DNA from 3 places in the Undibacterium sp. JH2W genome. Region 3 is predicted to be linked to each of the others. Evidence: predicted binding sites of a transcription regulator. Region 3 holds the regulator's gene; each other region holds the start of a gene.
The links. The regulator HrcA, encoded in region 3, represses chaperone genes, less so after heat shock. The targets are predictions, from matches to a motif close to TTAGCACTCNNNNNNNNNGAGTGCTAA.
Positions count from the first base shown of each region.

Region 1 (9,773 bases), on a different contig from region 3:
CAAAAATGCTCGGCAAGTTGCTGGTGATTGCGGGGCTGATGTTTGGATTTGGTTATGCCCTGGTGCCCATCTACAAGCAGATTTGTGAATTGACGGGAGTGAATATATTGACTCCCAAGGATATTTCGGTCAAAGAGATATCCAACTCCCAGATTGACAGAAGCCGTGAAGTGACGGTGGAGTTTGATGCAAATACGCAGGGCCCGTGGCGTTTCCGTCCTACCGTGGCTAGCATGAAAGTGCACCCGGGTGAAATGACGCAAATTGTTTATGAGGTAGTCAACAAGCAGTCTTACAAGATGGATGCGCAGGCAATACCCAGCTACGCTCCACAACAGGCTGCTAACTACTTCAAGAAGATGGAATGTTTTTGTTTCAAGCAGCAAACCCTGGGTCCGAATGAAGCGCGGCAAATGCCTGTGGTGTTTTATATAGACCCAGCCTTGCCGAAAGAAGTAAAGACAATTACCTTGTCATATACTTTTTTTGAAGTTGGTGGCAAGCCACAAGCTGCCGCTAGCGAAGGTCAGGGCAAGACATGACAGAGTTAAAAGAAGCAAGCAAGCGTAAGGCTTCGTTTTTGGCAACAATGAAAGCCGTATTCTGGTCATTTCTGGGAATACGCAAGAAAACTGATTATGAGCAGGATGCAGCGCAGTTGAATCCTGTTCACGTGATTATTGCCGGTATCATAGGCGCACTGATCTTTATTTCAGTGCTGATCGCAATAGTCAAACATGTAGTCGCAAAATAACAATTCAAGTAGTACATTAAATTGCATCGGGAGATGGAAATGAGTTCTCAACACGCTAATGCGCCCTATTATTTTGTACCTGGCCCATCCAAATGGCCGGTATTGGGTGGCACGACCTTATTGCTGACCATGATAGGTGCTTCGGCCTGGGTCAATGGCCTGGCCTGGGGTTCTTACCTGAACTTCGCCGGCATCATCCTGACACTGGTGGTCTTGTATAACTGGTTTGGCGAAGCGATTGCTGAATCCGAAGGCGGTAAATACAGCGCCCGTATCGACGTCTCTTTCCGCTGGAGCATGAGCTGGTTCATCTTTTCTGAAGTGATGTTCTTTGCTGCTTTCTTTGGCGCCCTGTTCTATGCACGTACTATCTCCATGCCCTGGCTGGCGGATCTGGATCACAAAGTCCTGTGGCCTGATTTTGCTGCCAACTGGGGTAATGTAGGCCCGGCTGGTACAGTCGAAGCCTTCAAGACCATGGGGCCTTTCCCTATCCCTACCATCAATACGGCCTTGCTGCTGACTTCAGGCGTGACGCTGACTATTGCGCATCACGCCTTGCGTGAAGGTCATCGTGCCAAGACAGCCATCTGGTTGTTTGCTACAGTCTTGCTGGGTGCAGTTTTCATGGGCTTCCAGGCTTACGAATACATGCATGCGTACAGCGAGCTGAACCTGAAACTGACTTCCGGTATCTATGGTTCCACCTTCTTCATGCTGACCGGTTTCCACGGTTTCCACGTGACCATGGGTGCGATCATGTTGTCGGTGGTTTTGTACCGTGTCATGAAAGGCCATTTCACACCTGAGCACCACTTCGCATTTGAAGGTGCTGCCTGGTACTGGCATTTTGTTGACGTGGTTTGGCTGGGTCTCTACGTTGTAGTCTACTGGCTGTAATACAAGTTATAGTCGCACAAAAAAGCCGCACAGTTAGTGCGGCTTTTTTACATAGATGGGATCGCCAAAATTATGGGAATAGTAGGTACTGCTGACGCTGAAGCAGTGCTTACCTGATGCCAGTCGGCTGTATCAAGCCAAAATGATTTGCCAGCAAGATCAGCAAAAACAGGGTAATGGAAAATCCCACCCTGAAGGCCAGTGCCTTGACCGTGCGATTGCTTTTCCCCTTGTCTTTCATCAGATAAACCAGGGCAGACCCCAGGCTGAACAGAATAAGGAAAAAAGCGATGGCGACAAGAATTTTCATACTGGGTTATTGTTGGTGCTTTAATTGATCGACTCCTGCATTGTAATACCTTACTACCTGAATGCCTATTTCCTTCCGCTTCCGCCTGATCCCATTCATCGCCTGCCTGCTGCTGGCCAGCATGGGTATCGCTTTGGCACAATGGCAAACGCACAGGGCGCAGGAAAAAGAAAACCTGGCGACACAGATGACAGAACGCCAGCATCTGCCAGCCCTGGTATTGAATGCGCAAACACCGCCTGGGCAATTGCAGGCTTTTCGCAAGCTGCAAGTCAACGGGCAATTCATACGCGAATGGCCGCTCTACCTGGATAACCGCCCCTTGCAGGGCAAGGCGGGTTTATATGTGCTGTCGCCTTTCAAGCTGGCAGGCAGCAACAAATATGTATTAGTCGCCCGTGGCTGGCACCCGCGTGATGCGCGTGACAGGATGCATGTGCCGGATATTCCTGTCGCCAGCGGCCCTGTCGTCCTGGAAGGCATGCTCAGGGAAAAGCTGGATAGGGTCATGCAACTCGGTCAGGCCGAAGTAGTCAAACCTGGCAGCCTCTTGCAAAACATCGATGTCGATGTCCTGGAAAAACAGACAGGCTGGGATTTTTATCCCTTTGTGCTGGAACAGACTACGCTAGTGAATGATGGCTTGTCGCGTGACTGGCCCATGCCCTCGGCTGGCGCTGACAAGCATAGGGCTTATGCCTTTCAATGGTATGCATTGGCTTTGATGGCCTTCTTATTTTTTGTTGTTACTGGATTTCGTCGTGGAAAAAACTGAAAAGCAAGTTTCGCATGGTCGCTGGAAATTAATCCTGGTACTGGCAGTCTGTGCTGCCCCCATGATTTTTTCTTATCTGACCTACTATGTCATCAAGCCTGAAGGCCGCACCAATTACGGCGCCATACTCGACCCACGCAATTATCCCATGCCCAAACTGGCCGGGCATTTGCTGGGAGCAGCGGCGTCAGATGCAGCGATAGGCCTGGAGACCTATCAAGGCAAGTGGCTGATGCTGCAGGTGGATAGCGGCGCCTGTGCTGAAGCTTGTCAAAAGAGAATGTATGACATCCGCCAGTTGCGCACGGCCCAGGGCAAGGAAATGGACAGGATAGAACGCGTCTGGCTGATCACCGACGATGCTCCCATCGACACCATGTTGATACGCCAGCATGATGGCGCACGCATGTTGAAGGTCGATGCTGCAGCTCTTAAAGCCTGGCTGCCGACTGAGAGCGATACTCAAATCAGTGACCATATTTACCTGATAGATCCGCGCGGCAATCTGATGATGCGTTATCCAAAAAATGCCGATGCCAACAAGATTAAAAAAGACCTCAGCAAATTATTGCGTGCGTCGGCGATAGGTTAAACGATAGGGTAAACAACAATCATGTGGTTGCAGATCGCATTGACAGCACTCATGGTAGCCGTGATACCAGCGACCATGATTTTCTTGTCCAAAGAAAAGAATAAATACCGCAAACTCATCGCGGTAACCGTCACCCTTACTTTTGAACTCATCATGTTCGGGGCATTTACGCGTCTGACGGATTCCGGCCTGGGGTGTCCGGACTGGCCGGGCTGCTATGGCCAGGCGAATCCTCTGCAATCCCATGCAGCCATCAAGGCAGCGGAAATTGCCATGCCTACCGGCCCTGTAACTTTGCAAAAAGCCTGGATAGAAATGGTGCATCGCTATCTGGCCATGAGTGTGGGTATCCTGATCATGGCTCAGATGGCCATTGCCTGGGCACGCCGCCGCCAACTCGATTCCAGTCCCTGGTTATCGACCTTCCTGCTGTTTTTTGTTTGCCTGCAAGGTGCTTTTGGTGCCTGGACTGTCACCTTGAAGCTGCAACCCATTATAGTGACCACTCACTTGATATTGGGTATGGGTTTGCTGGCGCTGCTCAGTGCCAGCCTAGAGCAGCAAAGCTCTTCCCTGAGCAGTGCCAGCATCGCTGCCGCAGATGGCAGGCGTATGCTATGGCCTGCCAGCCTGGCCCTAATACTGGTCTTTGTACAAATCGCACTGGGTGGCTGGGTGAGTACTAACTATGCTGCCCTGGCTTGTCATGATTATCCCATGTGCAATGGTCAGGCGCTACCTGCGATGGACTTTGAGCACGGTTTCAGCCTCTGGCGTCAGCTAGGGCTAACCATGGGTGGCGATTACCTGCCCTTCAATGCCCTGGTTGCCATACACTGGGTACATAGGAATTTTGCTTTGCTGGTAGCTGCTGTCTGCCTGTGGGCTGCGCTGAGGGCACGTAAGATAGCCGGGTTGGAAAAGCTGGGCAGCAATCTCTTGCTGGCGATTCTTGCCCAATTCATCATAGGCATCTCTACCGTCTTTTTTTCCTGGCCTTTGTTACTGGCAGTTTTGCATAATGGGATGGCCGCCATGCTCGTGCTTTTGCTGACCATGTTAAACTACCGCATAAGGCATGTGAGCCTTGCCGCTGCCAAAGATAGATCATGACCACTTTAAGTTTGCCTTCCAACCGACTGGCTCAGTACTGGGCTTTGACCAAGCCCCGTGTGACCCAGCTCGCCGTATTTTGTGCTGTGATAGGCATGTTCCTGGCAACCCCGGACTTGCCTGACTGGCGTGTCGTAGTGGCTGCCACTATAGGCATCTGGTTGCTGGCAGGAGCGGCTTTTGCCGTGAATTGCCTGGTAGAAAAAGAAATTGATTCCCGCATGGCAAGGACCGCGCGTCGCGCCACAGCCCAGGGCGAAATCACCGTGCCGCAGACCCTGGTATTCTCTGGCGTTATTGGAGGCATGGGCATGTGGGTTTTGTACACCATGGTCAATCCCCTGACCATGTGGCTGACTTTTATCACCTTTGTCGGTTATGCTGTTATTTACACCATCATACTGAAACCAGCGACACCGCAAAACATCGTCATCGGTGGTTTGTCTGGTGCCATGCCGCCCGCCCTGGGCTGGGCTGCTGTGGCCAATGATGTGCCTATGCAGGCATGGTTGCTGGTGTTGATCATCTTTGTCTGGACGCCACCGCATTTCTGGGCGCTGGCCATGTACCGGCGTGATGACTATGCCCGCTCCGGCCTGCCCATGTTGCCGATTACCCATGGCATGGAATTTACCCGTTTCCATATCTGGTTGTACACCATCGCCCTGTTTGCCACCACCATGCTGCCCTATGCGGTGCACATGAGCGGCCTGATTTACCTGGTCAGCGCGATTATTCTGGGTCTGATCTTCCTTTGGTATGCATGGCGTATTTACAAGCATTATGATGATGTACTGGCACGCAAGACCTTTACCTATTCCATCATCTACCTGTCCCTGCTGTTTGCAGCCTTGTTGATTGATCACTATATCAAGCTATGAAAATTCTCAAGCATCTGGTCAGTATGCTGATGGCACTGGCCTTGCTGGCTTGTACTGAAGCACCGGAAAAATTTAATAATACTGATCTGACTGGCCTGGATTACGCCAGGGACTTTGCGCTGACAGATCACAATGGCAAGGCTCGTACCCTGGCAGATTTCAAAGGCAAGGCCGTGGTCATCTTTTTCGGCTATACCCAGTGCCCCGACGTTTGCCCGACCACTATGGCTGAGATGGCGGGGGTCATGAAATTGCTGGGCCCGGATGCCGACAAGGTGCAAGTCCTGTTCGTGACCCTGGACCCTGAGCGTGATACCCAGGCCTTATTAGCCAGCTATGTCCCCAACTTCGACCAGCGCTTCCTGGGCCTGTATGGTGATGCCGCTGCGACTGCCAAAGTCGCCAAGGAATTCAAGGTGTTTTATCAAAAGGTAGAAGGCAAAACCCCAGGCAGCTATACCATGGACCATACGGCTGGCAGCTATGTCTATGATCCTCAGGGACGCATACGCCTATTTCTACGTCATGGTCAGGGCCCTGAGCCGGTTGCGCATGACCTGAAGATTTTATTGAAGTAAATACAGACTCTGGTCTGAGTAGCATACCCAGACCAGATAATGAATACCGAGACTTCTGGCCTGAACCGGTGTTAACTGCCGAAAGCTGCTTTCGCCACATCGGTAAAAGTTGTTCCACGCACCACTGGGCCTAACAAGAGGCTGCTGGTAAATGGCAGGCCACGGTTGCGATAGTAGCCACTTTTCCAATAGTGATCACTCACTGGTTGGACATTGGAATATTGTAGCGTAGGCATATTCTTGCCTTCGTAGACTCTAGTCCACTGTGCAGATGGCCCCTCATCAAGTCTGGATATCGCCAGATAACCATTGGTATCTGTTGCCCAAGTGACTTCTATCATGAACTTGACCCATTTACCCTTGCTCAGTTGTCCATCGCTCAATTGGACACGCGTTGCATTTTTTGGTTTTGTGCGAGTGCCACCTTCGAGAACGTCTCCTGTTTGCAAGTTAACATGAAAGTCTTCTTCCGCACAGAGAGCAAATGCAGGGTTGGTCCCCAATGCGTCCGGGCCATGCAATTGAAAAATAATGCCCCAGGGATAGGGATCCAGCGAGGTGGCAACAGGAGGTTTCCAGTCGGCTGGCAATTTGACGGAGATTCCATAGAACTCATGTCCGGAACCAGTGTTAACTGATAGTGGCGTGGAATTGAGCGACTGCATGGTTGACACTTCAGCCCGCTCACCTGACCATCCACCCACTTGATCACCAGGTTTGACCAGAATTTCTGCAACCGCAATATTGGGTGAAAAACGTTCATTATCACGTGGTGCAATGCGATCTTTTTCCCAAGTTTGTAAATCACGCCATACCCCGGGACCGGGTCGTTCCGTCTTGGCATTCCAGTCACCTATAAAGCTCACATTGGCAGGAAGTGGCTTTACTTGGGCGTTGCAGTTAAGCGACACGAGTGCAGTGATAAGCAAAGCGGATGTTTTCTTGTTCAACACTTTTGCTGGTGTTAAAAATTGTTTGATTGTCAGCATAAATTTTCTCTTTGGTGAGTATAGGTAATCCATTCAGTGACCAGGTTCTCAATTTTTGCAAAATCAGCTGCTAAGTTAGGCTTGTATGAGTCTTGCTTGGTCGGGGAGAGGCGCAGTGTGATGATATTTCCAGTTTCAGCCGGAAATAGCATGTCTAGCTGCTTAAGAGTGAATGTAGCATCGCCAAAGAAATTAGTTAAGTGACACTATTTATTTACGGCAATTTAATTGGTAAAGTAAATGCGATTTGTATCTTTCTAGTTGGCAACATGCTTTGGATTATCAGGGGCTGACTAATTGCATAAGTGAGTACATAAATAAGTACATAAAACAAAAGGCACTCTTGCGAGTGCCTTTGTGATTGCTACAGCATGTTTTGATCAGGCAAAACTGCTTAGGCTGCCCTTCATTTTCTTCAGGGCTGCACTTTCGATCTGGCGTATGCGTTCTGCAGAAACGCCATATTCGTCCGCCAATTCATGCAGGGTAGCGCCTGTACCGTCATCATTTTTCAACCAGCGTGATTCTATGATGTGGCGTGAGCGTGCATCCAGTTTGGACAGGGCAGATTCCAGTCCTTCGCTTTGCAGACGATCATACTGACGAGTTTCCAACACACGGGTAGGCTCGTCGGACTCGGTTTTCAGATAAGCGATAGGAGCAAACTTCTCATCGTCATCATCCGTCGGTGCATCCAGGGCGATATCGTGGCCGGACAAACGCATTTCCATTTCTATGACTTCTTCGCGTTTGACATCCAGCGTTGAGGCCAGGGCATCAATTTGCTTGGGTGTCATCGCGTCCAGGCCTTCTTTGTGGCTGCGCAGGTTAAAGAACAGTTTGCGCTGTGCCTTGGTCGTTGCTACTTTGACCAGGCGCCAGTTTTTCAAAATGTACTCATGCATTTCAGCCTTGATCCAGTGCATGGCATAGGACACCAGGCGCACACCCTGGTCAGGATCAAAACGTTTGACGGCTTTCATCAGGCCGATATTGCCTTCCTGGATCAAGTCAGCGTGGGGCAAGCCATAACCGAGATAACCGCGGGCGATAGACACTACCAGGCGCAGATGCGACATAACCAGTTGCTGCGCAGCAGCCAGGTCATTGTCATTACGCAATTTGTTTGCATAGTCTATCTCTTCCTGATGCGTGAGCATGGGGAGACGATTGACTGCAGAGATATAGGCATCAATATTACCCAGCGTGCCACTAAAGCCTAAGGCCAGTGCAGTACTGTCAGTTGCAGGGATCAATTGTGTCGATGTAGTTGCCATTTTTCCTCCTTATTGCAGCCTTAAGAGTATCAATTACTCCTTTCGGCACTTTCAAGTTCCTATATTAGCACTCTCTTGAGAAGAGTGCTAATACTCAGATTCTATGAACTTCATCAAATAAATCTATTAGAAAACGAGCATTCATTTGTAGCATTTATAATTCTTAGATATAGGCTGAGGCTGAAAGTTGCAATCAATTCGACGTAAATTGTAAGAGGCTGTTGCAAAATCAGGATGCTCAGGCTGTACCACGATCTAAGAGTGGCAAGCAGCCGTGTCAGCGCTATGCATGAAGACGAAACAGGAGCAGATTTATTGTGCAACAAGTGCGAAGAATTTAACTTGTGCGCGCCAACTGCCTTCTGACAGACAGAAAAACCCCTACCAGTCCAAGCAACATGCTAACAGCCAGGAGTATGGCACTCTGTACGATACCTAACGGAGCCAGGTGGAATTCTGAGGCATATAATTTGGCGAATTCGGCAATTGCCTTGTTCAAGGGTTGTAAAGATGCCGCAATCATGCCCAGCGCCAGCGACCCCGCCAATAGACCCAGCAAGGCACCGGTATAGTAATAGGGTTTGTGAATGAAACTATTGGTGGCGCCCAGCAAGCGGGTCACGGCAATTTCTGCCCTGTGTGAAATCACTTGCAGGCGGGTAGCATTAAATACCACAACCACGACAACCACACCCAGCGTGGCGGCCAGGAATAATAAGCCCAGTTGCATGATTTGCACCAAGGCAGCCAGACGCTTGACCCAGGCAGAATCGAGTTGCACTACATCGACATCCGGCATTTGCTTGATTTCTTCCACCAGCGCTTCTATCTTGCCTGCCTCATTATTTGACATGGACAAGACATAGGCATCCGGCAAGGGGTTGCCACCCAGGGTGGACAGGACTTCTGCCAGATTGGATGACTGCTCAAGGCTGGCGAGCGCCTTGTCCTTGGGGATGAAGTTCAGATTTGCCGTGATGTTTTTCTCTTTCAGCAATTTCTTCAGCGGTATCGACAAGGCGGTGGCCGTTGCCCTCGGTGTATCCGGGCTGACAAAGATACTGATTTCCGGTTCTATCGACAATTGCGAAGAAATTGGCCGTATATTTTCTATTAACGTCAGGCCTGCGATGGGCAAGGCCAGGGCAATCACCACCACCAGAACATTGAACAGGAAATTGCCAGGGCTGCCGCGCAAATGGGCAAAAGCACTCTTGATGGCAAACCAGTGTTGGCGTAACCAGTTGGTCATGAATTCATCCTTATTATTCTGTCATGCAATATCAAGCGGCCAGCGAGGATTTCCAGGTATCGACTACCCGGCCCTGGCTCAAATAAATCACGCGGCTGGCCTGATCCAGAAACTGCTCATCGTGGCTGGAAATAATGCAAGTCACACCAGCACTCTGGAAAGCTTTCAGCGCATTTAATACCTTGTTGGCATTGTCACGGTCGAGGAAGGCGGTAGGTTCATCCGCCAGGATGATCTGTGGCCGGTTGACGATGGCACGGGCGATCGCCACCCTTTGTTGTTCACCACCTGATAGAGCCAGTGGCATGGAGTAAGCCTTGTCCGGCAAGCCCACTTTCTCCAGGGCGATGCG
Region 1 is NZ_JBMPOT010000010.1:189,651-199,423, forward strand. It holds gene ACO0LC_RS16845 (cytochrome c oxidase assembly protein) at 1-542, shown strand, start outside; gene ACO0LC_RS16850 (DUF2970 domain-containing protein) at 539-754, shown strand; gene ACO0LC_RS16855 (cytochrome c oxidase subunit 3) at 794-1,654, shown strand; gene ACO0LC_RS16860 (twin transmembrane helix small protein) at 1,764-1,964, opposite strand; gene ACO0LC_RS16865 (SURF1 family protein) at 2,026-2,739, shown strand; gene ACO0LC_RS16870 (SCO family protein) at 2,726-3,331, shown strand; gene ACO0LC_RS16875 (COX15/CtaA family protein) at 3,353-4,444, shown strand; gene cyoE (heme o synthase) at 4,441-5,325, shown strand; gene ACO0LC_RS16885 (SCO family protein) at 5,322-5,903, shown strand; gene ACO0LC_RS16890 (heparin lyase I family protein) at 5,975-6,892, opposite strand; gene rpoH (RNA polymerase sigma factor RpoH) at 7,273-8,169, opposite strand; gene ACO0LC_RS16900 (cell division protein FtsX) at 8,507-9,421, opposite strand; gene ACO0LC_RS16905 (cell division ATP-binding protein FtsE) at 9,453-9,773, opposite strand, start outside.
Region 1: the regulator HrcA is predicted to act here: its motif matches at 8,234-8,260, upstream of rpoH (RNA polymerase sigma factor RpoH).

Region 2 (9,773 bases), on a different contig from region 3:
TATGGACATCCGGGCATCTGCCGGGGCAGGTATATCAAATACCATGTGCTGGCCACCAGACAGATGATTGATATTCCCACCGGTAAATTGCTGCCCGGTACTGGCCTTGATGGAGACATAGGCAATACTGGGGTTTTTCAACATCAGGCTGATTTGCTTTTGTATGGTTTGTGCTTCTATGTCCCATATCGCCACCGATAATAAGGGAAGATGCGCATGGGCCACATCATTCACTGTCATCTCAAAGTTTTCTTCTATGGCGCGGTAATTCAGCCAGGCTTGCAAGCTGCTGATGCAGACCACGCACAAGATGACCCATTTGAAGACACGGCGTATCAGCAAACTGGCGATGGATTGTAAAGCCTGCTTATTCATTTTCGCACTTCTGCCTGGTTCAATATTTGACGAAAACTAAAATCATATTTTTTGATAGCGGGATGGAGGACTTTGCTGAATTTCCTGAAGTCTAGCCTGTTAAAATTCTGTGCGCCAAATAATGATTGGAAGTTCCTGCTTTCTTCCGGCGTAAACAAGATAAACATGGACCTGTCCAACTCCAGTCCCTCATCAATAAAGTCCCGGCCATGATGATAGTCATACAGCATCACCAGGCTGAATGCACCAGCAATAAAGTGGCCACCCGCCAGGGCGCTCAGGCTGCCCGACTCCAGTGCAGTGAAGGCTTCGGCCGAGGTATTGATGGCACTGAAAAAAGCATCGCGCCCCGGCTTGCCGCCACGGGCACGCCAGCTCTCCATGGCACCAAAGGCCATTAAGTCATTGCCTGTCCAGATCAGCCTGGTATGTGGATAGCGTTGGTATAACCAGGCACTTTGTTCTTGCGCCTTGGCGCGATTCCAGTCGCCATAGATGACCTGGTCAAGCACGACATTTTTTGCTTCAGCTACAGCTTTGCGCATACCTTCATTGCGTTTGTAGGAAGTGGTAGTTGATCTGTCGCCGGCGATTGCCAGCATATGCAGTTTACCGTCAGTACCGATCAGTTTCTCTGCCCTGCCACGCTGTATCAGAGCGCTTGCAGTCAGATAACCAGCATCCTCTGCACGTGGTTCCAGACCACCCAGCCAGCCCTTGTATAGCTGCCTGGGCGCACCAACTTTTTCGCGCTCGCCAGCATCACTAAACCCGCTATAGGCAAAAAAAGTTTTGATGTGCGCGCCATCGAGTATGCGCAGGGCCTCGGCACCGACGGCGTAATCGTTAGACAGGATCACATAATCGGGTCGGGCACTCACGGGCCGGGCGGCAATTTGTCTGGCTAGTTCCAGGGTTTTTAAATGATCGCGCTCAGCATAGATGACTTCTAGTTGCACACCCAGATTGCGGGCAGCGGTCATCATGCAATTACTGGCCGTGACCCAATAAACTTCATCCGATTTACCAGGATTGAGGAAGGTGACAGTCATGGCCATCACTGCGGCAGGCACGAGCAAGAAGCAGCCTGCCAACAAGCTTAGGGTGAAACGATAAATCCACATATCCGCCTCCGGGCATTCGATCATGCCGCAGTGAACAACGCAGATCGCACAAGTCCTGGCCTGCCGGCAAATCAAGGAATTTGCGGACAAAGCAGGTTTTTATTCAGACTCTATTTTGGCTGTTTTCAGGAAAAAAAGTTGCTCATTCACAAAAACTCACATTTATGAGCATGGGCTTGAAATGAAAAGAGCGGGCCATCTGGGTCTTGTAGGAGCGGCTTCAGCCGCGAATGTTCAGCCCAAGCAGAAACAGACTACACGGTGAAATTTTCGCGGCTAAAGCCGCTCCTACAAAATCAGGGCAGCGCAGCCGTCCACACTTAGACAGAAGTTTCCTCTTTGCTTTTTTCACGCTTGAGGTTAATGATGGCCTGGCTGGTGTAGAGATCGGCAAACCAGGCATCAGCGTATAACTTACCGGTATCTGCCAGACCCTGAAAATAATCCAGTACCCGGCCCCGGCCTGCACGATAAGCTGCATCATCGACATCACGGTATTCCATGCGTACCGCTGCAGCATAGGCATCATAGGTATCTGCCGCCTGCCCCAGAATGGCCAGGTCCACGCTCAACATGGCATCTTTCAAGGGATGCACCAGGCTGGCACTCTGGAAGTGGTCTGTCACCCGTATCAGGTCTGCCACTTCCTGCAAATGTTGTGACCCCAAACCGGCAGCCAGCCACATGCGCGCACTCTGTTCTTCGTTCGAGATATCTGCCGCCTTGCCGCCGTACACTGCATCATGGAACCAGAAAGCTTTTTTCAGTATCGCTACGTCCGTATTGCTGGCCCCGGTATTGCTGGCCCAGGCCGAGATTTCACTGAGACCATGCACCAGGTGATCAAGATTATGATAAGGGCGACGTGCCGCGCCATAAGCATCTTCACCAGTAAGGTAATCAAACCAGTGATCAAGTTTGGCGCTATCAATACCTGCCTCAGTTTCCCACAACTTTTGCCAGTCACTGCGCAACCAGCTTTTGATCCAGGCGATATAGGCAGGCATGGGCATGAATTTTTTGACTGTCCAGTGCCAGCCCACCGGCCCCTGCAAGGCGCGCACAAAACTGGAACTGACAGAACCGAGGTCGCGCGGTGGCATCACGAATATGGTCTTGGCACCACCCAGCACATCCACATTGGTTTGCTGTATCAGGTTTTCGTAATCAAAGTCCGAGGTATTGCGTATGCCACGCACCAGATACTCTATGCCATGGCGCTTGGCGGCACGGGCCGTATAGTCACCCTTGACGATGACGACGCTGACATTATCCCAGCCACATTCTGCCACGCTGCGCTCGATGATGTCCTTGCGCTCCAGTGCGCCAAACTGCGGCTTCTTGACCGGGTTTTCAGAAATGAAAACCACGACTTCATCGGCCAGGGCGCGTGCCTCTTGTATGACCCACAGGTGGCCATTGGTAATAGGATCAAGCGTGCCAGAGAAAGCGATTTTTTTCATTCATTACCCCAGTGTGACATGTAAATAAGATGTTGCTGCAAAACTTGCTGTTCCAGCACCATGATGCTGCCTTGATTGACCATCAATACATAGTCTTGTTCCCGGAAAACATTTTCTGATGCCTGCATTTGGAAAATCTGCCTGACTTCAGCCTCTGTCCAGTCGGGATTACGCAGGCGCAGTCGCTGCAAACGCGTCGCATCATCTGCATGCATCCATAAAACGCTATCGTACATGAAGCTACTCTCTTCATCCGGCAACAATGCTGACTCCCATATTACATAATTGGCAGTTTGTTGCCTTGTCCATTGCCACATGGCTTGCAGCACATAGGGTTTGAGCAAATGCCGCAAGCGGCGATTGCTTTGTATATCACTGGCCAGGACAGTATGCAAAATACCGCGCCGCAGGCATCCATCTGCCGTCATCAATTGTGGCAGTACCCGGTCAATTTCTGTCATTGCCGGATGCTGATTGTCTTGATGAATAGCCCGCGCCACCATGTCAACCCCAATCACAGGCACACCCAGACGGGAAAACCCGGCTGCTGCCTGTGACTTGCCGCTACCTATGCCGCCCGTCAACAACACCACGCGAGCATGCCTGGTGCTTGCTAGTGAGGCAGATATAGGGAACATTTTAAGCTTTCAATATCAGACAATCATATTTGGTCAATCAACCAATATACAAAGCTTAGCAAATTCAATCGCAAATCTCAAGATTATTTTGGTTAATCAACCAAATAATTTGGAAGCAAGCAAAAATAGGACGCAAACCAGGCTAGTCTTGGGGAATACTGCAGCAACTTATCCGGAGCCGGATTGGCGCGTCACCGTCATGTCATTGACATATTTAAAATATATTATGAATGTGAATGTATTGCCAACCGCCCTCTATTTCACACAAAAAAAGGATAAGCCATGATCTCTGATAGCCGGAGAAAGTTTTTGCAATTTTCAGCCGCGAGTGCTGGTGCCAGCCTCTTGCCTGGCGTTATACAACAGGCGCTCGCCGTACCGGCGAATAATGTCACCGGCACACTGGCAGATGTGGGTCATGTGGTCATCTTCATGCAAGAAAATCGCTCTTTCGATCATTACTTTGGTACCCTGGCTGGCGTGCGTGGCTTTGATGATCCGCGTGCGATTAGCTTGCCAAATGGCGCTCCCGTCTGGCAGCAACCCAATCCCGCAGGTGGCAGTGTTTTACCCTTCCATTTTGATGCCAGGAATACCAGTGCATTATCAGTAGGCACCAATCATTCCTGGAAAGGTTCGCAACAAACCTGGCAAGGCTGGAATGTCTGGGTCAGTCAAAAAACCGTGCAAACCATGGGTTATTTTGACCGTGGTGACCTGCCGTTTTACTACGCGCTGGCAGATGCATTCACTATTTGCGATGCCTATCATTGCTCAGTCTTTGGCGCGACCGACCCCAACCGCATGTATTCGTTAACCGGCACCAGCCAGGGCTGGCTAGGCGCAATGGGTAGCTTGTATAACATTGATGCCAAGGGGTATTACAATGCTGACCCGGCCAATGACAATGTCACTGCGACTGTCACAGCGAGTGCGCCCAACTGGCAAACTTATGCAGAAGTACTGGAAGCCAATCAGGTCAGCTGGAAGGTTTATCAGGAATGGGATAATTACGGTGACAATTATCTCGCCTACTTCAAGAACTTCCGTGTCAATGCCGATGGTAGCAAATTAAGCAGCAGCTCGCCGCTCTACCAGAAAGCGCGCAGCCTGGCACCAGGTGCCAGTGTGGGCGGCAGCAAGGGCGATGGCCTCGTCAGTGCCTTTGCCAATGATGTGCGTAACAAACGCCTGCCACAAGTATCCTGGATATGCGCACCAAACGATTACACCGAACATGCGCCCAATTCGCCCAATGCAGGTGAAAACCTGACAGCAAGATTGCTGGCCACCCTGGTGGCTGAACCTGAAGTCTGGGCAAAGACTGTGTTTTTGCTGATGTATGATGAAAACGATGGTTTCTTCGATCATGTTCCTCCAAATATCCCGCCTATCACCTCCGCCATGGGCCGCTCTACCCTGGCCGATAATGGAGCTTATGAAAAGTACGGCAGTGAACCTGTCGGTCTGGGGCCGCGCGTCCCCATGCTGGTGATCTCGCCATGGAGCAAAGGCGGCAAGGTATGTTCCCAGGTTTTTGACCATACTTCGAAATTGCGCTTTCTTGAAGAATGGCTGGTCAATGGCCTGGGCAAGGACAGGGCCGCCGTTAGTTGCAAGCAGATATCGCCATGGCGACGTACGGTCTGCGGTGATTTGACTTCGGCATTTGATTTCAAATCCCCGGATCAAAACTGGCCAGGCACTGTCCCAAAAACTGCTTCTTACGTCCCTGTCAGTGGCAAGCCCTATCCCGTACCACCACTCAACCAGAGCCTGCCCCGCCAGGAAGCTTATTTGCAGGCACAGGGCCCGCGCCCTGCCTGCTGCCTGCCCTACCTGCTGATGGCGCAAGCCAGGCTCAACATCAGCAAGCAACTGGAAGTCAGCTTCAGCAACACCGGCACGGCCGGGGCTGCTTTTATTGTGTATTCCAACGTTCGCACTGACGGCCCCTGGTATTACACCGTCGAAGCTGGCAAGCAAATCCAGAAAGAAATCTGGAACTGGAGTGGCGATACTTACCAGCTCAGCGCCTATGGCCCGAATGGCTATTTGCGTGAGTGGCGCGGCAGCACCGCAGCCACCGTCAAGCCTGAAGTGCAGGCAGTCCACGATAGCAGCAGTGGCAAACTGGTGCTGACCCTGTCCAATGTCGACAATGTCCAGCCCTGCAATTTCACTGTCAGCGACAATGCCTATGGCAGCCTGGCAAGCACTTATGCGCTGGCAGGTGGACAGAGTTTGCGCCTAGAATATCCCTTGATCAGCAGCTTTGGCTGGTATGACTTTAGCATCACCAGCAATGTCGACACGCAATTTTTGCGCAGGATAGCGGGCCATGTGGAAGCAACGGCCAGCAATAGCAACAACAATCGCACCGACCCCTTGATAGGCGGCAAACGTAACGATGCCCGCCTGAGTACCACTACACCCAGCATATCGCGTGGCAGTAATGTCGTGGCCTCTTATTCAGCCTTACCGGCACAAGTCAATGCCAAAAACTGGATAGGTGTCTACGCTGCTGGTGCCGTACCAGGCACAGTAAATTCGCTGACGTGGCAATACGCTGGCAATCCTCAGGGTAGCGTGGCGCTCAATACTGCCAGCCTGGCGGCAGGCAATTATGCGCTCTGGTATTTGTACAATGACAGCTACTCAGTTCTGGCGGGGCCAGTGGCGTTAACGATTGTGTAGCATTCAACCATGTTTGATAGTGAGAAACTGAGTAAATTGATATTTATAAGACTTACTCAGTTTCTCACCGCGACATCAAAATAAATGCATTTCAAACAACACAAAACTGGGCCATGCTTAAAAAAATCGTTCAAACATCAATACAAAACCACAACTAAGTCACTGATTATTAAAGAAATATTAGTTTACTCATTTTTTAGCTCTTGAAAAGCATATCCCTCGCCCATATACTTAGCACTCGTTGAGAGAGAGTGCTAACAAGTCCCTCTCCAGCTTAATTGAATTCCAATAGTAATTACTCGCAAATTTAAAGGAGCTTGTATGAACCTTCGTCCCCTGCACGATCGCCTGATCGTGAAACGCCTGGATCAAGAAACAAAAACTGCATCCGGTATCGTTCTGCCTGACGCTGCTGCTGAAAAGCCAGATCAAGGTGAAGTACTGGCAGTTGGTCCTGGCAAATTGCTGGACAACGGTACAGTTCGCGCCCTGGACGTTAAAGTTGGCGACCGCGTTTTGTTCGGTAAATATTCTGGTCAGGCTGTCAAAGTTGACGGCAACGAAGTTCTGGTGATGCGTGAAGAAGATATCTTCGCGGTCGTACAGAAGTAATCGGCATCCACGATATCAATTAAAGAATTCGGAGAATTAATATGGCAGCTAAACAAGTAATTTTTGGCGATGACGCACGTGCGAAGATCGTTAATGGCGTCAACATCCTGGCGAACGCAGTTAAAGTAACACTGGGCCCTAAAGGCCGTAACGTAGTCCTGGAACGCTCTTTCGGCGCTCCTACCGTTACTAAAGACGGTGTTTCTGTTGCTAAAGAAATCGAATTGAAAGACAAGCTGGAAAACATGGGTGCACAACTGGTGAAAGAAGTGGCTTCCCGCACTTCTGACAACGCTGGTGACGGTACAACGACAGCGACAGTTCTGGCACAAGCCATCGTTCGCGAAGGCTTCAAATATGTAGCAGCTGGCTTCAACCCAACTGACTTGAAACGCGGTATCGACAAAGCGGTTACAGCTATCGTTGCTGAAATCAAAACTCTGTCCAAGCCTACAACAACCAACAAAGAAATCGCTCAAGTTGGTTCCATCTCTGCTAACTCCGATGCAAACATCGGCGACATCATTGCCAAAGCAATGGACAAAGTCGGCAAAGAAGGCGTGATCACTGTTGAAGACGGCAAATCCCTGGACAACGAACTCGACATCGTTGAAGGTATGCAGTTTGACCGTGGCTACCTGTCACCCTACTTCATCAACAATCCAGAAAAACAATCCGTTATCCTGGAAAACCCGTTCATCCTGTTGTTCGACAAAAAAATCTCGAACATCCGTGACCTGCTGCCAGTACTGGAACAAGTTGCAAAATCCGGCCGCCCACTGCTGATCATCGCTGAAGATGTCGATGGCGAAGCGCTGGCAACTCTGGTTGTGAACAACATCCGTGGCATCCTGAAAACTGCAGCTGTTAAAGCGCCAGGCTTCGGTGACCGTCGCAAAGCCATGCTGGAAGACATCGCTATCCTGACCGGTGGTCAAGTGATTGCTGAAGAAGTTGGTCTGACACTGGAAAAAGCAACTCTGGCTGATCTGGGTCAAGCTAAACGTATCGAAATCGGTAAAGAAAACACCACCGTTATCGATGGCGCTGGCCAGGCTGTAGGTATCGAAGCACGCGTTAAACAAATCCGCGCGCAAATCGAAGAAGCAACTTCTGACTACGACCGTGAAAAACTGCAAGAACGCGTTGCCAAACTGGCAGGCGGCGTTGCTGTGATCAAGGTTGGTGCTGCAACTGAAGTTGAAATGAAAGAGAAAAAAGCACGCGTTGAAGATGCTCTGCACGCAACTCGCGCTGCCGTAGAAGAAGGCGTTGTTCCTGGCGGTGGCGTTGCCCTGCTGCGCGCACGTCAAGCTGCTGGCGACATCAAAGGCGACAATCCAGATCAAGAAGCAGGTATCAAACTGGTTCTGAAAGCTATCGAAGCACCTCTGCGTGAAATCGTTGCTAACGCCGGTGGCGAGCCTAGCGTTGTTGTGAACGCCATCATCAATGGCAAAGGCAACTATGGTTTCAATGCTGCCAATGACACATATGGCGACATGATAGAAATGGGTATCCTGGACCCAGCTAAAGTAACTCGCTCTGCATTGCAAAATGCAGCGTCTGTTGCTGGCCTGATCCTGACTACTGATGCGCTGGTTGCTGAATTGTCTGATGACAAAGCAGGCGGCATGGGTGGTGGTGATATGGGTGGTATGGGCGGCATGGGTGGTATGGGCGGCATGATGTAATAGCTGCTAAGCGACTATCACTGAGCTCATTGAACTCACTGAAAGTAGCATTGCTCAAAAAAACCCCGCAACGCAAGTTGCGGGGTTTTTTGTTGTGCCTCACCATTTACCCACCTCGGCAGCATTTCATTCAGGCAGCGCAGTTGAACATCCATTGCACACCAAACTGGTCAGTCAGCTTGCCAAAATAATCCCCCCAGATTTGCACTGCCAGCGGCGTAGTCACATTTGCCCCATGGCTCATGAGCGCAAACAGTTGATCGGTTTGCTCACGGCTATCCATCATCATGATGTGGGCTGAACCCCGCATAGGCTCTGCATCATCATTGTCGGAAGCATAAAAAAGCACACCTAGCCCCTCAAATCTGGCATGCATGATCTTGCCACGCATGGCTTCGTTCTTCAGCGGCGTCCCGCCCTCGCCATGACGCAGGATGTCGGTCACACGTCCCAAACCACATTGCGTATAAAAATCCAGCGCCTGCTCGCATTGCGTCGTAAAAAACAGGTAATTTGATTGCTGCATAGTGCTGACTCCTGAATCGGTTTACCGTTGACATACGTTCTCTCCCGCGGATGCTGGCCCTGCTTGAGCCTGTCTATGATGTCCGTGGCCTCGCTGACAAAAGCCTGCTTGACTTCGGCATTCGGGAAAGTGACTGAAGGAACCTTCACTTCAATAACTGCCAGCGATTGCTGCTGGCCGCCAACATAGCTGTGCGCCTCCGGGCTGACGACCAGGTGGCCGACGACATTAGGCGTCATGAACTTGTTGCCAGTCAAACCGTGCACGCGTAACAAGGCATCTGCGACGAGAGGCAGCACTTCACGCTCGCCGTCAATAGTGAGAAGACCGGTAGTGACTTGAACTGAGATAGGCATGGCAATAACTCCTTGATCAAAATGAATGGCCGAGTCAAAGACTAGCTCTTGACTCCCGCATCACGGACGTTATATAACGGTCGTGATGTTGAGCATCATTACATAACGATCGTTATTTTGTAAAGTTTTAATAGCATTTTTATTTTGGAGATTTTTTACATGGCACACCGGGCAGGACAAAAAGAAGAAAGCAAAGCAAAGATACTCAAAAGCGCAGGCCGTGGATTTCGCAGCCGGGGCTTTGGTGGCTCAGGTGTTGACGGGTTGGCAAAAGATGCAGAAGTGACT
Region 2 is NZ_JBMPOT010000015.1:141,690-151,462, reverse strand. It holds gene ACO0LC_RS21960 (diguanylate cyclase) at 1-375, opposite strand, end outside; gene ACO0LC_RS21955 (ABC transporter substrate-binding protein) at 372-1,499, opposite strand; gene coaD (pantetheine-phosphate adenylyltransferase) at 1,820-2,962, opposite strand; gene coaE (dephospho-CoA kinase) at 2,959-3,600, opposite strand; gene ACO0LC_RS21940 (phosphocholine-specific phospholipase C) at 3,883-6,297, shown strand; gene groES (co-chaperone GroES) at 6,619-6,909, shown strand; gene groL (chaperonin GroEL) at 6,951-8,603, shown strand; gene ACO0LC_RS21925 (VOC family protein) at 8,734-9,057, opposite strand; gene ACO0LC_RS21920 (4-oxalocrotonate tautomerase) at 9,045-9,485, opposite strand; gene ACO0LC_RS21915 (TetR/AcrR family transcriptional regulator) at 9,645-9,773, shown strand, end outside.
Region 2: the regulator HrcA is predicted to act here: its motif matches at 6,529-6,555, upstream of groES (co-chaperone GroES).

Region 3 (9,773 bases):
TAATTTCATAACGGGTAGCCTTGTCAGCACGCAATTGTATCTCGGCCTGCTTGTTCTTTTTCGCCTGTGCAGCCAGTTTGGACTCCAGTTCTGTCATCGCCAATACCTGGTTGTTCCAGTACAGGATGCCATCCGCATCGAAAGAGATGCGCACCGTGTCCGCCTGCTCTGGCGCGGCTTCTGCCTGCGCCTGTGGCAAGTCCAGCTTGACCGCATGCGTCATGAAGGGGGCTGCGATGATGAAGATGACCAGCAAGACCAGCATCACGTCAACCATGGGCGTGACATTGATATCCGCCATAGAAGTCAAAGGGCGGGAAGAAGATTCGCGTGGCGTATGGAATTGACCGAATGTCATCTGAATATTATCTAGTCAGCAAGATATCAGGACTTGCTCATGTCTTGCTCATATGTGCATGCAAGTCAAAGGCAAAACCATCCAGCTCTGCCAGGGTAATGCGGTTGATGCGGTTAAAACCGTTATAAGCCAGCACAGCAGGTATCGCTACCAGCAAACCCAGGGCAGTCATGATCAAGGCTTCGCCGACCGGCCCGGCCAGTTGGTCGATTTGCACAACGCCGTTCGATGAGATAGCCGTCAAGGCACGGTATATGCCCCACACCGTTCCCAGCAAACCCACGAAAGGTGCAGTTGCGCCGACTGAAGCCAGAAAACTCAGGCCGGTTTCCAGTTTAACTGTCAGCCCCTGCAATTCCTGGCGCAGGCTGCGTGTCAAAATTTCACTAATCCCGGCATTGGCAGACAAGGTAGTACTACGCTGCGCAGTGTCACTGGCAGCATGAGCTGCATCAGCCAGGCTGATAAACACCCTGGACTGATCCACCTGGCGCAGGGATGACAAGGCATCCGCCAGACTGGGGGCTCGCCAGAAAGAACGCAGGGCAGGTGCAGCCTTGCGGATACGCCAAAAGCTCCAGGCCTTCATCAGTATCAGCGTCCAGCTGAGCACCGACATCAGCAATAATAGCCAGCCAACCAGATGCCCCATGGCATCGGCCTGCTCCCAGTAATGTGCAATTGCAGAATTCATGTAGGGTTTATCTTTGTACTATTTTGTACTGTTTTGTACTATTGCAGACTGATTAACGAAAACCCAACACATCATACATATCAAACAAGCCGGTAGACTTGTTCTGCAAGAAACGGGCGGCACGCAGGCTGCCATGGGCGTAAGTCACGCGACTGGAAGACTTGTGGCTGATTTCCACACGTTCACCTATGCCTGCAAACAAGACCGTATGATCGCCGACGATGTCACCACCACGGATAGTGGCAAAACCTATGGACGATGGATCACGCTCGCCAGTCACGCCTTCACGGGCAAACACGCCAACTTCGTTAAGGTCACGGCCAAGAGCGTCGGCAATGACTTCACCCATTTTCAGGGCAGTACCGGAAGGAGCATCTACTTTGAAGCGGTGATGGGCTTCGACGATTTCAATGTCATAGCCCTCGGCAAAGCTTTTGGCAGCCATTTCCAGCAATTTCATGGTCACATTCACGCCCACACTCATATTGGGTGCAAACATGATGGCTGTTTTTTCTGCTGCAGCGGCAATCGCTGCCTTGCCTGCCTCGTCAAAACCTGTCGTGCCTATGATGAGCTTGATGCCATGTGCAGCACAATATTCCAGATGTTTGAGCGTGCCTTCAGGACGGGTGAAATCAATCAGATAATCCGCATTGGCCAGACCAGCAGCCAGGTCAGCAGTAATGCTGACGCCAGATGGCTTACCCAGGCCAGCCGCCGCATCCGTACCCAGGGCTGGTGAAGCAGGCACGTCCAACGCGCCTACCAGGACCATATCATCCGCATTGCTGATCGCTTCGACCAGCATCTTGCCCATACGACCGGATGCTCCGGCCACAGCGATTTTCAGTGCAGTCATGTTAATTTATTTCTCTTTTTTCTTGGGCGCATCAGTTTCCACTACCGATTGCACACGGTTCAGGCCCAGGGCAGATTCTGTAATGCGGGCAAGATATTCTTTTTCATTCGGCAAGTTACCGCCTTCGAACTTGGCTACCGTACCATTGGTAAAGTACACCGATACCCGGCTGGTAATGCGCTCGCCATTTGGTTTGGTCAGGCGGAAAGGATAATCCCAGCGGTCTTCATGGAACATATCTGTCAACAAGGCCGTGCCCAGCAAGAAACGCACTTGTTCGCGTGTCATGCCTTCTTTTAATTGCGCAAGCATTTCCTGGGAAACGAAGTTACCTTGCTGTATGGAAACACGATAAGGTGAAATAAATGCCAATACCTTGGCGAAACCGGTAGGCTGTACCACTTGTGCACCATCAGTACCGCTTGGTGTGCCAGAAGTTGCATATACTGAAGTCTTGTCAGCGGATGACAATATACCCAGCGGTGACGTACATCCAGCCAAAGACGCCAGCAAAACCAGGCCCGCTACGCGGCTCATCTTCTTCCGTGTTACTTTTGAAAACAACAGTTGCATAGATAACCTCTTAATTGAGCAACAAGCCCTAAAACCCGATATCATAAAGCAGATAGCAATTTTTTGATCGAAAACATGACAAACAGCACCCCCAACCTCAAGGCCAGCGGTCTGAAAGCCACTCTGCCCCGTCTGAAAATCCTGGAAATCTTCCAGAACAGCCGGGTCCGTCATCTGACAGCAGAAGATGTGTATAAGATCCTGCTGAATGAAAATATGGATGTCGGCCTGGCAACGGTATACCGTGTGCTGACCCAGTTTGAACAGGCCGGCCTGTTACATCGCAATCATTTTGAAACTGGCAAAGCCATTTTCGAACTCAATGAAGGCTCGCACCATGACCATCTGGTTTGCCTTGATTGTGGCCGTGTCGAAGAATTTTATGACGAAGAAATTGAGCAACGCCAGCAAACTGTGGCCCTGGAACGCGGTTTCAAGATTGCCGAGCATGCGTTGGCGATCTATGGCAATTGCACCAAGCCAAATTGCGAGCATAAAGCCTGAACCAGGCTCATGACCACACCAAACTGCCAGGCGTAAAGAGATTTTTCACTCATTACCTGCTTATACGCCTGCTTATTTATTGATCTTGGCGATCACTGATGCCACGGTATCAATGATTTTTTGGGCATTGAATGGTTTCAGGATATAGCCATGTATGCCATTTTTGACAACCTCAGAAATGGTTTCCTGATCCTTATTTGCAGTGACCATCAATACCCTGGCGTCTGGAAGCAATTCCCTGATACGCGGTAAAATTTCCGTGCCGCTGATTTTCGGCATGACTATGTCCAGCATAATCAGGTCAGGCCTGAGTTTCACCGCCAATTCCAGTCCCGTGCCGCCGTCTGTCGCTTCACCGGCGACGTTATACCCTTCGCTGCGCAATATAACCCTGAGCACCTCGCGGGTCACATCATTGTCATCAATCAATAGAATCTTTGCATTTTTCTTTTCCATAGCAATCCTGTATTCGTATCAACGTCTGATAAGCTGCTTTGTCAATTCAAATCCGGCCTTATTGACTTAATGCATTAGATAATAATTTTGCCGTAATGTCCACGATGGGAATGACTCTTTCATAAGCCATGCGGGTTGGACCTATGACACCAAGGGTACCAACGATCTTGCCATTGATATCGTAGGGCGCTGTGACTATGCTCATTTCTTCCATGGGCACCAGTTGTGATTCGCCACCTATGAAGATTTGCACCCCAGTCGCCTTGCTGGAGACATCCAGCAATTGCATCAGGCTGCTTTTTTGCTCAAACATATCAAATAATTTGCGCAAAGATCCCATATTGGACGACAAATCCTGCACATTCAGCAGATTGCGCTCGCCCGAAATGACAACTTCATCATTATCTTCGTCCATGGCATTGCTGCCTGCTTCCACCGCAGTTTGCATGAGCCTGGTCATATCATTTTGCAATTGCCGCAGTTCACTATTGATACGGGTGCGTGCATCAGTGAAGCTGAGGCCGCCGAAATTCTGGTTCAGGTAGTTAGCCGCCTGCACCAACTGGCCAGGGTTGTAATCCACATCCGTTAGTAACAATCGGTTATGCACTTCACCGCCGGGAGCAACAACTACCAGCAAGATACGTTTTTCCGACAGGCGCAAGAACTCCACCTGCTGGAAAATGGATTCGGTGCGTGGCGTCATGACGACACCGGCAAATTGTGACAGCGAAGATAAAATCTGCGCCGCATTGGCGATCAGTTTTTGTGGTGGCTGTGATGCCATGCCTGATTGCAGGCGTGATTCCAGCCCCACCTCGCTGATCTCTTGCACAGTAAGCAATTTATCAACAAATACGCGATAACCTCTGGGAGTAGGTATACGACCAGCAGAAGTGTGTGGGCTGGCCACGAAGCCCATTTCCTCGAGGTCGGCCATGACATTACGTATCGTCGCTGGTGATAATTCCAGGCCGGATATTTTGGACAAGGCACGGGAACCCACGGGCTGGCCGTCAGCGATATAACGCTCGACCAGGGCTTTTAATAAAGTTTGTGCGCGGATATCTAGTTGCATGGTTTCATTTTATGCGTTCATGACTGACATGAACATAAAAAAATTCATAGCCATAGGGTCAGATCATGCAGATTGGCAAATTCTGCATCCGGCTTGATATGCAGATGGCGCTTATCTTCAATTTTTAAACCCTGGCGGTTCATCCAGCCAGCTTTCAAACCTGCCTGTTGCGCACCTTGTACGTCTAATAACAAATCATCGCCTACATAGAGGACCTCTGCTGGCTCCAGGCCCAGCTCCTGGCAGGCGGCCAGGAATATCCTGGGGTCGGGCTTGGCACAGCCAAAACGAAAAGCGGCGATAGACACCTTGAAGTGATGCGCCAGGCCTATTGCCTGCAAATCGGCAAAACCATTTGAGACGGTACCCAAGAGCAGTTTTTCCTGCAAAGCCTGTAAAGCCGGTTTGACATCGCTATACAAATCCACTTTGTTTCTGGCATCGGCAAATACCGCCATGGCCTGGTCTGCCTTTTCGGCGGTGAGACCATACTCGTCAAACACCTGGCTCAACAAGGTATGACGCAAGGCCCATAAATCATATTGAAAACGCGGATCGCTGACGACCAGCAAGTTACGGCGCTCGCGTAATTTTTCCACATTGTAATTTTGTGCAACGACAGGCGCATGTTCATGCATCCACTGCTGCAAAACTGCTTCAGCATGGCGTATCACCGGCGCAACCGGCCACAAAGTATCATCCAGATCCAGTAAAACTGCTTTAATTGTCATAAAGAGCACTCATTCCATTCATTCTTGCCCTAATTATGTTCTAATCTGAGGCATCATGTCACCTCACCCTTGTTTATGACAGTTCAGGCTAAAACCATCGCACTTGTTGGAAAACAAAATGCTGCAGGCATTGCAGACTCGATCACCGAACTGGCTCACTTTCTCGCCGATGCAGGACATTATGTCGTCATAGAGTCAGACACAGCGCAATACTTGCAACTAGAGCGTTTCAACAGCATGCCTGTGCCCGAGATAGGCAAGCTGGCCGATGCCGCCATCGTACTGGGCGGTGATGGCACCATGCTGGGGATAGCACGGCAACTGGCCCCCTATAATGTTCCCTTGATAGGTATCAATCAGGGTCGTTTGGGTTTTATCACCGATATTGCGCTCGACCGCATGATACCCGTCATCACCGAAATGCTGGATGGCAAATATGTGTCCGAACGCCGCAGCCTCTTGCAAGCCATCGTCACTCGTGATGGCAACCAGATTTTCAGCGGCGTAGCTTTCAATGACATCGTGGTCTCGCGTGGCGCCGGTTCTGGCATGGTGGAATTGCGCGTCGAGGTGGATGGTCATTTTATGTATAACCAGCGCTCGGACGGTCTTATCGTCTCAACGCCGACAGGTTCAACTGCCTATGCCCTGTCTGCTGGCGGCCCCTTGCTGCACCCCAGCTTATCGGGTATTGCGATGGTGCCGATTGCCCCGCATGCCTTGTCGAACCGGCCCATAGTCTTGCCAGACAGTAGCGAAATCGTTATCACCATCGTGGCCGGGCGTGATATCAGCCTGAATTTTGACATGCAGAATTTTGCCAGCCTGCAGCATCAGGACAGGATTATCGTCAACCGTTCTGCTCATACGGTGACCTTTCTGCATCCTCCCGGCTGGAATTACTACAATACCTTGCGTGAGAAATTGCACTGGAATGAATATCCTTCGGTAGAGGGTGCGCTGAATTAAGCTTTAGTTTTAGCCCACTCTTACGAACACAGAAGTCACAGGCAGTTGCTAGAATAGCGATTTCGCTATGCTGGCTGATGCTGTCCGGCACCGTTTTCTTAACAAATTCCTTCATGTCTGCCCATTATGTTGCGCACGCTTGCCATACGAGATTTTGTCATTGTTGATACGCTGGAACTTGAGTTTTCTTCTGGCTTCAGTGTACTGACCGGTGAAACCGGTGCTGGTAAATCCATCCTGATTGATGCCCTGACCCTGGCCCTGGGTGGCCGTGGCGATGCCAGCATGGTACGGGAGTCAGCCAGTAAAACCGATATCAGTGCAGAGTTTGCTGTCAATGAGATACTCGCTAACTGGCTGAAGGAGCATGAATTCTTTGACCAGGATCAACCGCTGATCTTGCGCCGTACCATAGACAATGCCGGTCGCTCCAAAGCCTGGATCAATGGCATCACTGCCACCGCAGGACAATTGCGTGAAATTGGCGATATGCTGGTCGATATCCATGGTCAGCATGCGCATCAGTCTTTGTTGAAAACCGAGGCGCAACGCGATTTGCTGGATATGCAGAGCGGCTTGCAGGAACAAGTGGCTGAAGTTGGTTTGCGTTATCGTGCATGGCGTAATATCAGCAAGCAACGCGAAGAATTTGAAACCAATGCCAAGAGCGTCTTGCAAGAACGTGAGCGCCTGGAATGGCAAGTCGGCGAACTCGATAAATTGCAGATCAAGCCCGGTGAGTGGGAAAGCATCAGCCAGGAGCACAGCCGCCTGGCCCATGCCGCCAGCCTGCTGGAAGGTGGGCAAGAAGCTGCGGCACTGATTTCTGAATCCGAACATCCAGTCTTGTCGCAACTGACAGCCATACAGCAAAAGCTATTGAAACTACTGGATTATGATGGCGCGCTAAAACCAGTCACCGATGCACTGGAATCTGCTTGCATTAATTTGCAGGAAACCACTTATGCGCTCAACGATTACCTGAGCCGCACCGAGCTTGACCCTGCCCGCCTGCGCGAAGTGGAAAATCGCGTAGAGGCGATACACACTACAGCCAGGCGCTTCCACGTTGCACCAGAAAAGCTGCATGAAGAATTTGCCACTCTATCTGCGCAACTGGCTCAATTATCAAATGCGACTGACATGGATGCCCTGAAAGCACAGGAAGAAAAAGCCAGACAGTCTTATTTGCAACTAGCACAAAAACTCAGCAAGACCAGGCAACAAGTCGCCCAGGATCTGGGCCAGGCAGTCACCGCTGCCATGCAAGACCTCAGCATGGGTGGTGGCAGCTTCTCAGTTGCCTTGAACCCGGTTGAACCAGCCGCCTATGGTTTGGAGCAAGTGGAATTTCTGGTCGCCGGTCATGCCGGGGTGCAGGCAAGACCGCTGGCCAAGGTCGCCTCGGGCGGTGAACTGGCGCGTATCTCGCTGGCGATCTCTGTCATCACTTCTTGCGCCACAGCCACCCCTACCCTCATATTTGATGAAGTCGATAGCGGCATAGGTGGTGGCGTGGCGGAAGTGGTGGGACGTCTACTGAAGCGACTGGGCCAGGACAGGCAAGTCTTGTGCGTCACCCATCTGCCGCAAGTCGCCAGCCAGGCCAATCAACACTTCCAGGTCAGCAAAGCCAACCTGAATGGCAAAACCGTGTCACAGATAGAAGCACTCGATAATAAACAAAGAGTAGAAGAAATCGCCCGTATGCTGGGTGGCATAGAAATCACCGCGACTACGCGCAAACACGCCAGAGAATTATTGGCATCTTAAGAAAATACCCCTATGCGCTTCCTCAAAGAACCTGAATATTCACACGGCAAGATCGCCAAAACAGCCGTCGTACTCATCAACCTCGGCACGCCTGATGCGCCGACGACATCAGCTGTGCGTCGCTATCTCAAGCAATTTTTATGGGACAGGCGCGTGGTAGAAGTGCCACGGCCGATCTGGTGGCTGCTCTTGCATGGCATCATCCTGCCTTTTCGCTCAGGCCAATCGGCAAAAAAATATGCCTCTATCTGGACCAAGGATGGTTCGCCGCTGAAAATACACACGCAAAAACAAGCAGCCTTGCTGAAAGGTTATCTGGGTGAACGCGGACATGAAGTCCATGTTGCCTATGCCATGCGTTATGGCTCACCTTCCATTTCTGCGGTCTTGCAAAAACTCAAGCAAGAAGGCTATGAGCGCATACTGATTTTACCTGCCTATCCACAGTACTCTGCCACCACGACAGCCTCGAATTTTGATGCCGTCGCCCAGCATTATCAGCAAGTCAGGAATATGCCTGAGCTGCGCTTCATCAAGAATTATCATGACCATGATGGCTATATACTGGCCTTGAAAGCCTCAGTCATGGATCATTGGCAAAGCCATGGCAGGCCAGACAAACTGATCATGAGTTTTCATGGCTTGCCTAAAGCTTTCTTGCTGCGTGGTGATGCCTATCATTGCGAATGCTATAAAACCGCCCGCCTGCTGGCAGAAAAACTGGGACTCAGCAAAGAAGAATATGTGGTTACCTTCCAGTCACGCCTGGGTCGTGCCGAATGGCTGCAGCCCTACACAGCACCAACGGTGGTAAAACTGGCCAAAGAAGGCGTCAAGCGCGTCGATGTGATATGCCCAGGCTTTATCGCTGACTGCCTGGAAACCCTGGAAGAAATCGCCATCGAAGTAAAGACAGATTTCCTCAAGGCTGGTGGCAAGGAATTCAATTACATCCCCTGCCTGAATGAATCACCTGCCTGGATGCGTGGTCTGGCTGAAATTGCCGAGCAACATTTGATAGGTTGGCCTACCATGATCACTGCCAGCGTGCGCGAACAGCAAAAGCAGCAAGCCCTGATCAGCCGCGCAGAAGCCAAACGCCTCGGTGGTGAGCCCTGAGACTGTCATGGCAAAGACTTATTTCATCGGTGACATACAAGGCTGCGCCGATCAGTTGCAAAGCTTGCTCGACAAGATAGCGCAGACATCAGCGGATGCCAGCTACCTGTTTGCAGGTGACCTCGTCAACCGCGGCCCCAAATCGCTAGCCAGCCTGCGTCTGATACGTGATTTACAAATCGCTGGCCGGGCAGAATCCGTACTCGGCAACCACGACCTGCATTTGCTGGCCGTTGCCCAGGGAATACGCAAGGCAAGCCGCAGCGACACGCTGGACAATATCCTGCAGGCACCAGACCGTGAAGAACTACTGCACTGGTTGCGTCACAGGCCTCTGGCGATTTTGCAGGACCAGCATTTACTGGTGCATGCAGGAATTTTCCCGCAATGGTCTGCAAAAAAAACCATGAAGCTGGCGCACGAAGTGGAAGCCCAACTACGTAGCGACAATTGGGTGGATTTATTGCAGCATATGTATGGCAACACTCCCGTGCAATGGCAAGATGATTTGCAAGCCTATGACAGGTCACGTTGCATCATCAATGCCCTGACGCGCATGCGTTTTTGCACTGCAGATGGCATCATGGACTTTGACAGCAAGGATGGCCTGGACAGCGCCCCCAAGGGCTTTGCCCCATGGTTTGATCTGCCACGTGCCA
Region 3 is NZ_JBMPOT010000004.1:164,092-173,864, reverse strand. It holds gene ACO0LC_RS07180 (ExbD/TolR family protein) at 1-358, opposite strand, end outside; gene ACO0LC_RS07175 (MotA/TolQ/ExbB proton channel family protein) at 396-1,052, opposite strand; gene dapB (4-hydroxy-tetrahydrodipicolinate reductase) at 1,105-1,911, opposite strand; gene ACO0LC_RS07165 (outer membrane protein assembly factor BamE) at 1,918-2,448, opposite strand; gene fur (ferric iron uptake transcriptional regulator) at 2,560-2,988, shown strand; gene ACO0LC_RS07155 (response regulator) at 3,061-3,444, opposite strand; gene hrcA (heat-inducible transcriptional repressor HrcA) at 3,503-4,522, opposite strand; gene ACO0LC_RS07145 (HAD family hydrolase) at 4,567-5,253, opposite strand; gene ACO0LC_RS07140 (NAD kinase) at 5,329-6,222, shown strand; gene recN (DNA repair protein RecN) at 6,349-7,995, shown strand; gene hemH (ferrochelatase) at 8,008-9,114, shown strand; gene ACO0LC_RS07125 (symmetrical bis(5'-nucleosyl)-tetraphosphatase) at 9,122-9,773, shown strand, end outside.